Tunicatimonas pelagia: one gene and its partner. The protein of the gene in region 2 interacts with the protein of the main gene of each other region in a pairwise test. Links are inferred from orthologs where the notes say so. Each region holds a gene or a part of one and is shown on either strand. Other genes may lie near its edges.

Region 1 (6,725 bases), 730 kb from region 2 along the record:
CCGAAGACGCTTTAGTGGCGAATTTGATCGTAGACGAACGAGGTATCATCATGCCGCTAAATTGGGACAACAACGCTCCGCCTTTTCTGATGAGCAGTCCGGTAGCATTTAGTTCTGAAACCCTACTAGGCTACATTTTCATAGCCTTGGGCAACTACGCCGAGGCTCAAAACTACCTTGCAAAGCACCCCAAACTCTACAATGAAGTGATTAGCCTTGGCTGTTTACAGACCAATCAACCGCTACCTAACGAGTTAGCGGATACTCTGGATAAAGAAGGTTGTCGTTCTAATCACAATATAGCGTTGCTTCAACAATATGGCCTTTGGCCTTTGGCAGTAACGTTAGCCGAAGTGCAGCAGATGTATCAGAAAGCGTTGGCAATTGCACCAGACAATGAGCATCATGCTTTCACGCTGAAGCAATATGCTACTTTACTATTAGATACCAACCAGGGTGCCAAAGCAGAAGAATTACTGCAACAGCATCTTTCCCAAGATTTATCTGAGGAAGCTTCCTACGCCCTGAAGTCGGTTCTGATTAGTGCTTGGATGGCGCGTTTGTCAGTGCCCTACGATGAGAATCGGATTAATAGCCTAAAAGATTTGCTTTGGGAGACGCTGACGTATCTGGAGCGACAGGAGCGAATGGCTGAGGTAGGCTTACTACTGATTGATGCTTCCGAAGTAGCCAATATCTCTGAGAGTTATTCGGAATCCTTAGGGTATATCAATCGGGCATTGGATATTTTTCGGGCGCAGGATTTACCTGAACTGGCGGGAAGTAGTCTATTGAGAAAAGGAACCTTGTTGTACACTTGGGCACAGAACGGTAACCCTCAGTTTTACAAACCAGCCATTGATACCTATCAGGAAGCTCTGAAAGTTTTTAAGCGGGATGAGGCTCCCGAAACCTTCGCTCAGATTCACGCGCACTTGGGAGTACTCTACGCGGAAATGTCAGATTTGCAGCAGAAAAAAGGAATCTGGGCGGCGGTATCAGCCACGTCATTTCAGGAAGCATTAGTTTTCTTTACCAAAGAAGCGCATCCGTATGAATACGGACTGGTTTGTAATAACTACGCCAATGCCCTGACGAAGTATCCGACTGCTTTGCGAATTGATAATTACGAAAAAGCATTAGAATATTATAAAGAAGCATTAGCGGTTCGTACCTCGGTATATCCTTACGAGCGGTCAATCACCTTACTCAATTATTTGGAAGCCAGTTGGTTTCTGGATAATGGAGACGATAATTTTAATCAAACTCGGTACCAGGATATGCTCAACAAAGCTCAGGAAGTGAAAACGTTAGTAGATGCACCAGATTTGCTAACTGAAGCTGATCGACATTTGGAGGAGCTAGCCCGATTAGAACAGGAAGCTAAAAGTGAAGGCTATGCATGAGATGTCTCTGGTTCGCAGTATTTTCCGAACGCTGGAAGATGAATTTCCCGCTGATAAAATGAACCGATTGGCACAGGTGAATTTGCAGGTGGGCTTACTCGCTAATGTAGAACCTATTCTAATGCAAAGCGCTTTCCAAGCCTTGACCGAAACCGACAAGCAGTACGAAGCAGTGAAACTAGAGATTGAAACCGTACCCGTAGCCATCTACTGCTCCGCTTGCGATCATAAATCGGAAGTGCATCAGTACAAGTTTGTGTGCGAAGAGTGCGGACAACTGAACAACAATGTAGTCCAGGGAACCGAGTTACTTATTCACCAAGTACATTTTAATGAAAAATTGATAGTGGAAAATGGATAATGAAAAGTGACCGCCGTGCGGTGGAAAATGCAATAATTAATTATCAACTATCAATTGTCACCTTTCAACTAAAAAACTATGGCAATAGAAAAATCAAGCAAGGGAGCGAGAGGAAGCGTACAGTGCGAAAATACCTCGCTTAACCTATTAAAAGCCAACGACTTTGTGGCTGAGAATATTCGCAAGGAGATGCAGCGAAGAAATATTCTGATGATTAATATCACTTCGTCGGCTGGTAGTGGAAAAACGACTTTGTTGCAGGAAACAGCTCGTCGTATTAGCAATCAGGTAAAAATGAAGGTGCTGGTAGGCGATCTAGAAACCGAGCGAGATGCTGCCCGAATCCGAGATGCCGGAGTGGAAGCCTTACAAATTGTAACCGGAGGTATCTGTCATTTAGAAGCTCAGATGGTATGGCAAGCAATGGATCAGGTCGATCTGGATGGAGTAGAACTGCTGATTGTAGAAAATGTAGGTAACCTGGTATGCCCGGCTTCTTTCGATTTGGGCGAAGACTACCGAGTCACCCTAATGGCAACTACCGAAGGAGATGATAAGCCGAAGAAGTATCCCCGGATGTTCCTAACCAGTGATCTGATGCTGGTATCGAAGGCTGACCTACTGCCGTATTTACCTTTCTCGGTAGAAGCAGTCACCCAGGATGCCCGCGAGGTGAATCCCGATATTGAAATGATTCAGGTTTCCAGCACCAGCGGCGAAGGTATTGATGCCTGGTGTGAGTGGTTGCTGGATAAAGTTCGAGAGAAACAAGAAAGTCAGACTCAGGAAGCATCTGTATAATTTCTTTTGCCAACCTATCAAATCCATATTCAAGGGCAAGTGCAGGGGGTGGGATTCCGCCCCTTCATCTATCAGCTTGCCCAGCGATTTAGCCTCACCGGGCAGGTGAGCAACCGTAGTGATGGGGTGCGGGTTTTAGTGAATGCTTCACAACCAGTAGCGCAGCTATTTCTCGAGGCAATCCTTGAGGAGCATCCGCCGATAGCCCGAATCACTAACGATAGTCTTCAAGAAGTAGCTTCCCAAGAGTTTCGTGACTTCTCAATCGTTCACAGCGAAAGTACCCACCATCGGGATGTTTTACTCACGCCGGACTTGGGACTATGCCCTGCTTGTCGATCTGAATTAAATCAGAAAGATAACCGCCGCTACCATTATGCCTTTACTAATTGTACCCACTGCGGCCCCCGCTACTCCATCATCAAGGAATTGCCTTACGACCGCGCTACCACTGCTATGGCTCCATTTGAATTATGTGTGGATTGCCAGCAAGAGTACGATGACCCGACCGACCGACGCTACTATGCCCAGGCCAATACCTGCCCCCAGTGTCCAATTACATTCGCGCTTTATGATGCCCAAGGAAAATTAATCACTAATCATCCCGGAACTGAGTCCGGGACAGGTCAACCATCAATCATTAATCAGGTTGTTGAAAAGTTGCGGGGCGGAGCGATCATTGCCATCAAAGGAGTAGGTGGTTATTTACTGGTCTGCGATGCTACCAACGCTGAAGCAGTAAGTACATTAAGAAAAAGAAAACATCGCCCGACCAAACCCTTTGCAGTCATGTATCCTTCATTGGATCAGCTGCGACAGGATATTCCAGTAAGTAAAGAGGTTAAGAAGTTGCTAACGAGTTCGGTGTCACCAATTGTGCTACTTCCAGTAACTGATGCGGGAAAACAGCGATTAGCATTTAACCGGCTGGCGCTCCAGCAAATAGCTCCCAACTTACAGCAAGTAGGAGTAGTGTTACCTTACGCTCCGCTATTTGAAATTTTGATGCAAGAAGTAGGTAAGCCAGTGGTAGCTACCAGTGCTAATATCAGCGGTTCACCCATTGTTTATACCGAAGAAGCTGCTGAACGCCAACTATCGTCATTAGTTGATTTTCGTCTGACGTATAACCGAGAGATCGTTATTCCCCAAGATGATTCGGTGGTTCGGTTTAATCCAGAGGCTAAACAAAAAATTATACTACGGCGCTCACGAGGAATGGCACCTACATTGGTATTGCCGGAACCACTAACTTCTGATAAAAACATTCTGGCGATGGGCAGTGATCTGAAAAGCACCTTCGCCTATACTCACTGCGGCAACCAGTATGTTAGCCAATATTTGGGTGATTTAGCCAGCTACGATTCGCAGCAAAGCTATCGTAACGTATTATCCCACCTGCTCGAGTTATTTGATGCCCAGCCAGAAGTTATTTTAACCGATCAGCATCCGCAGTATTTCTCTAAGCAATTAGGTAAGCAGTTGGCTAAAGAGTTTCAGGTATCCGTAGAAACCGTTCAGCACCATCAAGCCCATTTTGCAGCAGTGCTGGGTGAGAACCAATTGATTGATGCCGATGAATCTGTGCTGGGAGTGATTTGGGATGGAACTGGTTTAGGCGACGACGGGCAAATTTGGGGTGGCGAATTCTTTATGTATCAAAACTATTCCTTCGAACGAATAGCTCACCTCGAGTATTTCCCACATTTGATGGGAGATAAAATGGCTCATGAGCCTCGCCTATCGGCTTTGTCATTGACCAACGGAAGCTATGTTGTTCAGCAAAAATTTTCTACGACAGAATGGAAGCATTACACCCAACAAGTGAATCGAGCTGATGGATTTAAAACCTCTAGCGTGGGTCGTTTATTTGACGGAGTAGCCAGTATTTTAGGTCTGATTGATCGGGCTACCTACGAAGGTGAAGCTGCGCTGTTACTGGAAACTGTTGCAAATGATTATATTGAACGTTATGGTTATGGGAAACTAACCAGTTACTTCAGTGAGACTGAGATTAGAGAAACGGTTCCTTATCAATCGTTGATAGATGAAATTCTTCGAGATAAGGACGAGCATAGCAATAAATTCATTGCGGCTCGCTTTCACTACTCACTAGCTGATTGTATCCAAAAAGTAGCTCAGCAGCAAGGTACCAAGAAAATAGCGATGAGTGGCGGTGTGTTCCAGAATGCTCTGCTAGTGGATATGGTTCATAAACTAATGGCGGATGACTACGAACTATTTTTCCACCACCAATTATCACCCAACGATGAAAATATATCCTTCGGTCAATTGGCTTACTACCAAATTCAGCAAAAGGCACACGTGCCTACAGTAACAAGAGGCGAATCAATGGAGACTTTGTGAGCGCGTATCAGCAGTAGTGCTTAGTTAGTTATCAGACCAGATGCGCGAGGTAAATACAAAGCCACAAGAAAATAGTAAATTGCAGAAAGGATTTAACTTGAATGATATGATAGAATTTAAGATTCAACTGGAAGAAAGTGTTGTACAGGTGTTTGGACGCAAACAGGTGGAAGACTACTTGCAGGATTTTGTAAAACAGATGTTACTTAAAGCAGCGGCTCAAGACGTGTTAGAAGACCTACAGGATACTGATCTGCAAAACGACCAAGAGTGGCAAACCGCACGTCATTTGGCATGGCAACAAGAGAAGCATAAATACTTCGCAGATAAATGACCGACTTTGTAATTGATGCTAATGTTCTAATGAGCATTCTTATAAGTGGTAAAGTAGGCTACAGACCTATTTTATCCTTCAATAGCTTTATCTTACCAGACTTTGCTTTTGTAGAAGTAGAGAAGTACAAAGACGTTTTAAAGAATAAAACCAAAGTATCTGAAACCCAATTTACTAAGTGGACTTACTTCGTTTTTACTAATCTGACAATCCTTCCTCAGTACGTTTTAGAGAAAAGTATTTTAGACAAATCTGAACAGCTATTAGAAAAGGTTGATTTGAAGGATATCAGTTACGTGGCATTAGCAATGCAGCTAGATTTACCACTTTTGACTCGGGATAAACCTTTGTACAAAGGGTTAAGAAAGCAAGGGTTTAGAAAAGTACAACTGTTTGATGATTATTTAAGAAGTCTGTAACCTGTGATGCAGTAAAAAGACAAAGCAACTATCCATTGTTCATCGGCCGCCGACGCGGTGTCAATTAATAACTTATGTGTCTAGCAATTCCCGGAAAGATCAAATCAATAGAAATGCAGTACGACGGTACGGTGCGAATGGCGCAGGTACTGTTCGGTGGCATCACCAAAGAAGCCACGCTCGAGATGGTTCCTCACGCCCAAGAAGGCGACTACGTGCTGGTTCACGTAGGAGTGGCCATTAGCGTAGTAGACGAAAAAGAAGCGAAAGAAACCTTCCAATATCTTAAGGAAGTTGGTGAACTAGACGAACTAAACCCAGAAGTCTGACCAACGAAAATTACTCTCAAAATGAGTACATTTTGGAAGGCTTTGCTATATATTAATCCGAAGATGGAATGACTTCTCAAAGATGTTACACTTTGCTCGTTCATTTTTGTCTGGGAGACCCCGTCTTGACACAAAAACGAACAGCGCGGCTGCCGCCAAAAAATCAACCGGGTCGCCGGGCGAAAAATTCAATGCTTCTTCGCACAAAAGCTTACACACGCCCGCTGAATTTTCGAGCCGACGCACTAAGTGTTAACGTAAGTTATGAATATAAGAAACATTCTCTTCGTTCAGAAAGGGAAGAATTTGCTGTCTGAGCGTAGCGATCCACCGTGGACGCGGCGGGTTGCCGGTGCAATTTCAAATTCTTCTAGATTTTTGTCTACTTTTCATCGATGGAAAATCGGACCGCCGATGCGGTAGAAGCCCGCCCGGCTCAAGGGCAAGCATTCAGAAATTAGGCGTTTATAGACTGCCACCGATGAAACTTAATATACATGGATCATATAGAATATCAGTTCTTATAAATCTCTCCCAGAAAATCAAACAAACTCTTATTGTACACTAACTATGCAAGATAACAGAATTACCTTCGGTGGTAGAAAGCGTTGGCAAGCAACCGAAAAATATCAACGACAAGTTGCTGAAATAAAAGAAGAGGTAGCTGGTCAATATACTCTCCTTCTGTTAAGCGAGAAAAGTTGGTTA
Region 2 (8,027 bases):
ATCCTGAGGAGCGATGATAGAGTAGCGATCTAATCGCTCTTCCACATTGGCGTATTCATTCCGTTGCTTAATCAGGCTACCCGCTGCTTCGGCTAGTTCAGCTCGAGTGAGGCTTAAGTCTGACTCGGCCTTACTAATTTTCTCTAGATAATCAGCTTCAATTGAGTTCAGCTCAATTTGGGCGTTATACAGCTCATTCTGCGTAGCATAAAACTTATTCTCACTAGAGATCAGCTTTGCTTGAGCCTGCTGGGCTTTCTGTTCCTTCTGCTGTAGTTCCGTCAGTGATTTTAGCCCCTCATCGTACAGCACTTGCTGTCGCTCAAACTGATTATCGGCAATATTGGCATTTACCCCTTCAGCTATAAAATCAGTACTATCACTCACAACTTTCAATTCGCTCTGCCTTACTTTATTTCTGGCTTGTTTAAGCTTTAACCGTAGTGCGTCGCGCAAAGCCGCAATCTGGCGTTCCAGCGCCTCAGCTTTTTGTTCTTTAGCGTCAATACTGGCTACCTTTGCCTCAATTTGTTCTTGTAAACGAGGAAGAAGCTGAGGATCAAAGAACTTATCTTTCACATCCCGGATTGTAAGAATCGTATCCCCTTCTTGTACGTATTCACCTTCGTTTACCAGCCAGTTGGTAATCTGCCCCGGAATAGCACTCTGAATTGTCTGAGGACGGTTCTCCGGCGAAAGTGCAGTGACCTCGCCAGTAGCGTTAATGTTCTGCTGCCAGGGCAGAAACAGCACCAGAAACAAAAATATACCAACCCCACCCAGCCACTTAGCCAGCACGCGTCCCGCCCGAGGCGACTGGAGCACATTCATAGACTCCAGCTGGGATAGGTGGTCAGGTTGAGGAAAAATCGCTTTTCTCATTATTTTTCAATTAAGAAGTAATTGGTCTAATATCGTGGTCAATAATTTCTTGAAAATGAGGGTCTTTGCTCACTTCGTCGTAAGTACCCTGGGTAACTATCGCTCCCTCTTTCAATACAATTACCCGGGTACAATTAGTTAAAATAACCGGATCAGTAGATACTGTAATCAATGTCCAGCTGTGCTTAGCATCAGTTAAGTAACGAATCAAACGCTCTTTTACTGATTGCTCGAAGAAGAAAAAGAAATCGTTCAGGATAATAACTTTCGGTTTCTTAGCAATACAGCGAGCCAGAGTGATTTTGTGAGCCAGTCCGGTAGAGAGAGTTTTTCCACCACTCACCAACGGAGTATGCAGTCCTTCAGGTAATTGATTGATTTCGTCGGTAGCACCAACTGCTTCAATCGCTTCAATCGCCGTTTGGTAAGTAGCGTTGGACTTACCAAGCAAAATATTTTCTAACACCGTACCATCAAAGATATCCTCCTGCGACACATTTTTGGCAATATGATCTCTAAGAAAATTCACGTCAATATCACTAAGCGATACATTGTTGTACGTTACCACTCCTTTATAAGAAGGGTAAATGCCATCAATAATATTGACCAACGTAGATTTACCACTGCCAGAGTGCCCAGTAATACAGATACGTTCACCCGGCTTCATTGTTAGGTTTATTTCTTTAAGTACCTTTTTATCGTAGCCAGGGTAGTTGTAATTCAGGTTTTGTATGTCAACCTCAATTCCTTTATCAAAGTACGTTTTGGGCAAACGCACTCCCATTTGGTTCTCCAAGGGCTTATCAGTTACTTTACCGATTTTGTCTACTGCAGTAAGTACATCGTAAACCGTGTCCAGGTTAATAATAATCTTTTCTACGGCCCCAATTACCTGCACAATAATCAGTTCAGAAGCTACAAACTGCCCCAATGTAATCTGTCGGTCAATTACCAAAATTGTACCCAATACCAAAACGCCCGCCGTAATAAGCACTTTGAACATAACAATAAAAGAGAACTGACGAATCAGCACGCCGAAGTGTACCTTGCGGTGTAAGAGATATTGGTTAACATTATAATCGGCCTTCTTTATTGGCAAGCGAGTGGTGCCCGCTACCTTGAAGGAAGATAGAGCGCGCCCTAATTCCTCTAGCCAATACGCCACTTTGTATTTGTACTTCGATTCAATAATAGACGAATCTAGCCCTTTGGCTCCGGTGAAGTAGAATATAGCGACCAGTATTGCCACCAATAACAAGGCAAAGAAAACGAAAAACGGATGATAGAAAGACAGCAGAATTAACCCGAAAAGAATTTGTAACAGTGCCGTTGAAAGGTCAATCAGTATCTTAGGAAGGCCTTTTTGTACGGTCAGAATATCAAAAAAGCGGTTAATCAGCTCGGGGGTATGGTACTTAAACAGGGCCTCAGCATTGATTTTGGGAATGCGGTAGGCAAACTCAAAAGCTGTTTTGGCAAAAACTCGACGTTGCAAAATCTCCACCATAGAAATCTGCATAATCTGCAATACCCCTGATACCAGTATACCCACAATTACCAATGCAATGAGCAGTACCACCGAATTAAACCACATTCCTCCGGCAATAAACCCAACAATTGCTTGGGTTCCCAGCGGCAGGGAAAGGCTAATGATACCTACTGCTATGGCGTAAACATAAACGTAAAAGATGTCTTTTCGCTCGGGCGCCAGCAGTCTAATGAACCGCTGCACCGGAGTGGGGTTCTCCTTATCTTCTTTTTTTCCAACGGTGCTATGAAACGGAAAAGCCGTGACGAACACTACTTCATCGTTTTCGTCAAGATACAGATTACTGGATAGACTACTTACCACTACAGGCTCAAGGGAACCATCATCAGTCACCCGGGCCGCTACGTGCTCCAGCTTTTCGTTGAGCCGTACAAACACTGGCTCAAAATTATCAGACTCATCACCCTTCTCGCGCTGAAACAGTAAAATTGGAAAGTCAGCATCCTTGACAAAATCCTGAAACTTGTCTTGGGCAATACTGTTAGAGATAAACACAAGTTGCATCCGCTCCCCCGCTTCCGAAAGATCGCTGATAAAATCATCGATCGATGTAGGGCACACGGGACACACATTGGTCACGATGTCCTCGAGTTCAGGTAGGGAGTGTTCGTGCTTGAGTGAATCCGAGAAATTATGAAGCAGGGAGGTAATCTGTCGGGTATCCATAAACCGATATTTTCAGAAATCTTTATGATATACGGAGGATGTAATGAAAGGTTTACTATTATAAAAAGCTCTAATACTATTATATCTTTATAAAAGAAAAACTTGCATCTACTACTATGATACAAGTTTTTCCGAACTTAGTTTAGATTCTTAGTAGAATTTTACGTGATTTTCACCAATTCAATATCAAATAGCAAATCCTTCCCTGCCAAAGGGTGGTTTGCATCTAGTACTACCTTATCATCCTTTATCTCAGTGATGGTGACAGGTACTTGCTGCCCTTGGGCGTTCACGGCCAGTTGCTGACCTACTGCCGGAGTAATATCAGGCGGGAAGTCGCCTTTAGAAACTTCCATAATCATCTCTTTCTTTACTTCTCCGTAAGCTTCCTGGCTCGGAATATTTACTTGTTTGCTCTCCCCCACGTTCATACCATCTACTGCTTTTTCAAACCCGGCAATCATTTGGCCTTTTCCTAAGGTAAACTGAAGAGGCTCATTGCGCTTGCGGGAAGAGTCAAATTCAGTGCCATCAGTAAGCGTTCCGGTATAATGTACTTGTACAGTGTCGCCTGCTTTTGCTGCGGTCATGCGTTGGTTATTTAAATAAAAAATAAGTGAATAATTTCGTCGCTAAGAGAAGCCGTTCAGCCGAGCAATAATTCCCACTCACCGAATTAGTTAGCCTTTTATATGATAGATGCTATATCTTCCTAAAAAATTAACAGCTTCACTATGCCTTCACCACAAAGCCCCGAATTAGCATTAAACGAAATTGTATCTCGCCTCAACCATCAGATGACCGGCACCCTAGCCCGGTTGGAAGGATTGTACTTACTATACAAGCAAGAGGGTCAGCTCCGCGATGAATTATGGGAAGCTGCTTTTCAGCAAGCCAAACAAGAAACCTTTGCTGAGCTAAACCGAAGCTTTGCACTCGACGAACCAGTGTATCCGTCTCCACTGAGAGTAGCGTAAATTTATTTTCCTCACGCATTTGTAGAACTTATATTTTTTCAGGCCGTTAAAATCTGGAAACCCACAAAGAAGTAATGCCCCGCTTGTTTTTCGGATTCCTCACTATCGGTGTCCTTCTCCCGCTTTTTGCTTTTAGTCAATCATCATTCACCTTAAACGGCTACGTACGAGATGCCTCGAGCGGAGAAGATCTCATTGGAGCGACCGTTACCATTAAAGAACGGTCGGGCACCGGCACCACCACAAATGTTTACGGTTTTTACTCGCTCACGCTAGCTCCCGGCGACTACACGTTTACGTTCTCCTACTTGGGCTACCAGGCAGTAGAAAAAACTATTTCTCTTAAGGCGAATCAAACGTTATCCGTAGAGCTAACCTCGGGGGAGGTAGAATTGCAGGAGGTAATTGTTTCGGCGGATCGGCCCGATGCCAACGTGCAAGATGTAGCCATGAGTCGGGAGAAGTTACAAATAGAAAAAGTACAGCGGTTGCCCGCACTTTTCGGTGAGGTAGATATTATTAAAACTGTGCAGTTACTGCCAGGCGTAATCAGTGCCGGTGAAGGCACCACCGGATTATTTGTGCGGGGCGGGTCTGCCGATCAGAACCTGGTGCTGCTCGACGGAGCCACCGTATACAACCCTTCCCACTTTCTGGGTTTCTTTTCAGTTTTTAACCCTGATGCCATTAAGAATATCGAGATCTACAAAGGAGGAATTCCCGCTCGCTTTGGTAGCCGATTATCTTCTATTTTGGACATCCAAATGAAGGAAGGAAACAGTAAGAAGTTTAGAGTATCGGGAGGGATTGGGCTAATCTCTAGCCGACTAACCGTAGAAGGGCCAATTAAAAAAGATCAATCTTCCTTTATTCTGTCGGGAAGACGTACCTACGCTGATTTGTTCCTGCGATTATCTCCCGACGAAGATATACGAGACAATATTCTGTATTTCTACGATTTTAATGCTAAAGCGAACTACACGCTGAACGATCGTAATCGGCTATTTTTATCAGGCTACTTCGGCCGGGATAAATTCGGTATTGCCGATCAGTTTGGCTTAGACTGGGGAAACGCTACGGCTACCCTACGCTGGAACCACTTGTTATCAGATAAAGTATTTTTCAACACCACGCTAGTGTACAGCAATTTTGACTACGGCTTCGATATTGATGCTGAGACGGCGGAGTTTACCTGGACATCGCGCTTGAAGGAATACAGTGCCAAATTTGATGGCAACTTCTTTGCTTCTCCTAATCTGGCCATTGACTTTGGCTACCACATTTCCCATTTCGATTTTGAACCAGCCCGAATCATTCCTCAGGGTGAGGGTCTTAACTTCGTGCCACTCATACTAGACAATAAATATGCCCTGGAGCACGCCGTTTACATTGGAAACAACCATCAGCTAAGCCCGCGTATATCGATGGAGTACGGATTACGCTATTCTTATTTCCAGCACATTGGCCCGGGCACGGTACTGCAATACGAGGAAGGCCAGCCTTTATCGGACGAAACGATCAGCGGTGAAACCCAGTACGACCGATTGGAAAATATAGAAAGTTACCACGGTGCCGAACCCCGCTTCGGAATGCGGTACTTGCTCGATAGTGAAAAATCACTGAAGTTTTCTTATAACCGAATGCGACAGTACGTGCAGATTGCCTCCAACGCCACCGCTGGTTTGCCCATTGACCGATGGATTCCAGCAGACACCTACGTTCCACCGATGGTGGGCGATCAGTTAGCACTGGGATATTTTCAAAACCTACGGCAAAATACCATAGAAGCCTCGGTGGAGGTTTACTATAAATGGATGCACGATATTATCGATTTTCTGACCGGAACCGATATTCTACTCAATGAGAATCTGGAAACAGAAATTTCGGTTGGTAGAGGCTGGGCCTACGGAGCTGAGTTTCTGCTTCGGAAAGATGTAGGCCGCACTACCGGCTGGATTGCCTATACCCTCTCCCGCGTTCGTCAGCAAATTGACGGAATTAACTTAGGTCAGCCCTACAACGCCCGCTACGACCGAACTCATGATATTGCGCTGGTACTTTCTCATCAGCTCAACCCTCGGCTTACCTTATCAGGCAACTGGGTCTATAGCACTGGAACAGCCGTTTCCTTTCCATCTGGCCGTTACCAACTAAATGGCTTATCGGTTCCGTACTACGGTGAAGGTGAGCGAAATGCCTTTCGGATGCCCGATTACCATCGGTTCGATGTTTCGGTAGTACTTGAGAATAAGAATAATGAAGAACGGCGTTGGAAGAGCAACTGGAGCTTTTCGGTATACAATGTGTACGGTCGCAAAAACCCGTTCGTCATTACTTTTGAAGATGTATACAACGATGATGTTTCGTTTGACCCAGGAGCGGACGATGAACCCATTACTACTCAGCGACCTGGCTCAATAAAAACGTATTTATTCCGATTTATCCCGTCAATTACCTACAACTTTAAATTCTAGCCGGTATGCGACTATTTACACTATTTTCCGCTATCTCGCTTTTGGCCCTTATTGCTTGTCAGGAAGAAATTACTCTTGATCTGCCTAATGAGAATCCCAAGTTAGTGATTGAAGGTAACCTTACCTACTGGGAATTTGCTCCCGAAAGAAACCATGCTCGGGTGCGGCTTACTACCACCGGGAATTACTACGATGCCAATGCCTCAGTGCCAGTATCTGATGCCCAAGTAATTATTCGGGATCAAGCCAATGAACAAGATTACGTACTGATTGAACAGGAAGATTCGGCAGGATTCTATTTCACGGATGAAATTCCGATAGACTCGGGAAATACCTACACCCTTACGGTAAATTACCAAGAGCAGGTTTACGAAGGCCGGGGCACGGTGCTTCCGGTGGCCGAAGTAGACTCGTTCAGTTACCGTTTTCTGGAAGACTTGTTTTTTCTAGACGATGGCTACTACTTCTTTTTTAGCGGACGCACCCCTAAGGAGCGAGGGACTAATTATTACCGCTTCTTAGTTTACGAAGATGATTCGCTGTACAACGCTCGCGAAGATTTATTGATTCAGAGCGACGAATTTCTTACCGAACAAATTGATACCCTTCAGTTGGCCAACTACGCCTTTGAACTCGGCGACTCGGTACGCATTGAAATGTTCAGTCTCAACCCAGGTCAGTACGATTATTATACTCAGCTACAAGAACTGCTCTTTAACGACGGTGGTTTGTTTAGCGGCCCGCCTCGCAACCCTACTTCTACCATCAGAAACCTCACCAATCCGCAGGAACTGCCCCTGGGTTTCTTTCAGGTTTCTTCAGCCATTTCGGGAGGATCTACGGTGAAATGAACAGTTAGCGGTGAATAATGATTGATGATTAATGAGTGATGAATAGTGACTGATGATTAATTGATAGTGGATAGTGAGTAATGGAGAACGGAAAACGGAAGTAAAAATTTATTTCTCTCGCAACCAACTATCCCAAGCTCGTAATCTAATGACCAATGACCAATTTCCAACATTGTACATCAAACTACGCTAACACCATAACCCATGAACACTTTAACACCTTAATCTTTTAACCTGTTGACTATCGCCTAATATCTTCAGCAACCCGCCTGTCCGTGGGCACGGTTGAGCAATTGGGCAATAAAGAACTGTAAAATTTTGGAAGTTAATATTATTGAAAAACAGATTCCCGTTGAGGTTTATCGATACCTGAGAGTTTCCGCAGGACTATCTGCTAAAACCAAAGAAGCTGCTGAGGTAGGTCTTACTAATTCGCTGTACGCTATCATGTTAGAATCCAACAGCAAAATAATTGGTATGGGAAGGATTATTGGTGATGGAGGATGTTTCTGCCAAGTGGTAGACATCTGTGTTCTTCCTGAATTTCAGGGAAAAGGCCTGGGAAAGTTAATTATGGAAAATATTATCAGGTTTATAGAAAGCAACTTGCCTAAATCCTGTTATGTTA

Evidence for each region. Proteins that work in one complex are often made in the same cells at the same time.
Region 1: the proteins of P0M28_RS23065 (region 2) and hypB interact in binary tests that used the Escherichia coli proteins (3 or more experiments, as listed by UniProt). The link is inferred for Tunicatimonas pelagia from one-to-one orthologs.

Annotation. Positions count from the first base shown.
Region 1 is NZ_CP120683.1:4,664,446-4,671,170, forward strand. What follows is about bases 842-3,706. They hold hypB (hydrogenase nickel incorporation protein HypB), read left to right. Parts: upstream 842-1,845; coding sequence 1,846-2,568; downstream 2,569-3,706. Other genes in these bases: P0M28_RS20015 (hypothetical protein), read left to right, coding at 842-1,406; P0M28_RS20020 (hydrogenase maturation nickel metallochaperone HypA/HybF), read left to right, coding at 1,399-1,767; hypF (carbamoyltransferase HypF), read left to right, coding at 2,575-3,706. Outside these bases: more of P0M28_RS20015, read left to right, coding at 1-841; more of hypF, read left to right, coding at 3,707-4,935; P0M28_RS20035 (hypothetical protein), read left to right, coding at 5,042-5,269; P0M28_RS20040 (PIN domain-containing protein), read left to right, coding at 5,266-5,688; P0M28_RS20045 (HypC/HybG/HupF family hydrogenase formation chaperone), read left to right, coding at 5,763-6,017; P0M28_RS20050 (hypothetical protein), read left to right, coding at 6,588-6,725. UniProt on the Escherichia coli protein: Involved in the maturation of [NiFe] hydrogenases. Required for nickel insertion into the metal center of the hydrogenase. Exhibits a low intrinsic GTPase activity, which is essential for nickel insertion.
Region 2 is NZ_CP120683.1:5,392,176-5,400,202, reverse strand. What follows is about bases 1,974-4,847. They hold P0M28_RS23065 (FKBP-type peptidyl-prolyl cis-trans isomerase), read right to left. Parts: upstream 3,688-4,847; coding sequence 3,259-3,687; downstream 1,974-3,258. Other genes in these bases: P0M28_RS23055 (TonB-dependent receptor), read left to right, coding at 4,149-4,847; P0M28_RS23060 (hypothetical protein), read left to right, coding at 3,832-4,074; P0M28_RS23070 (peptidase domain-containing ABC transporter), read right to left, coding at 1,974-3,097. Outside these bases: P0M28_RS23075 (HlyD family secretion protein), read right to left, coding at 1-882; more of P0M28_RS23070, read right to left, coding at 893-1,973; more of P0M28_RS23055, read left to right, coding at 4,848-6,548; P0M28_RS23050 (DUF4249 family protein), read left to right, coding at 6,554-7,399; P0M28_RS23045 (GNAT family N-acetyltransferase), read left to right, coding at 7,718-8,027. UniProt on the Escherichia coli protein: Folding helper with both chaperone and peptidyl-prolyl cis-trans isomerase (PPIase) activities. Chaperone activity prevents aggregation of unfolded or partially folded proteins and promotes their correct folding.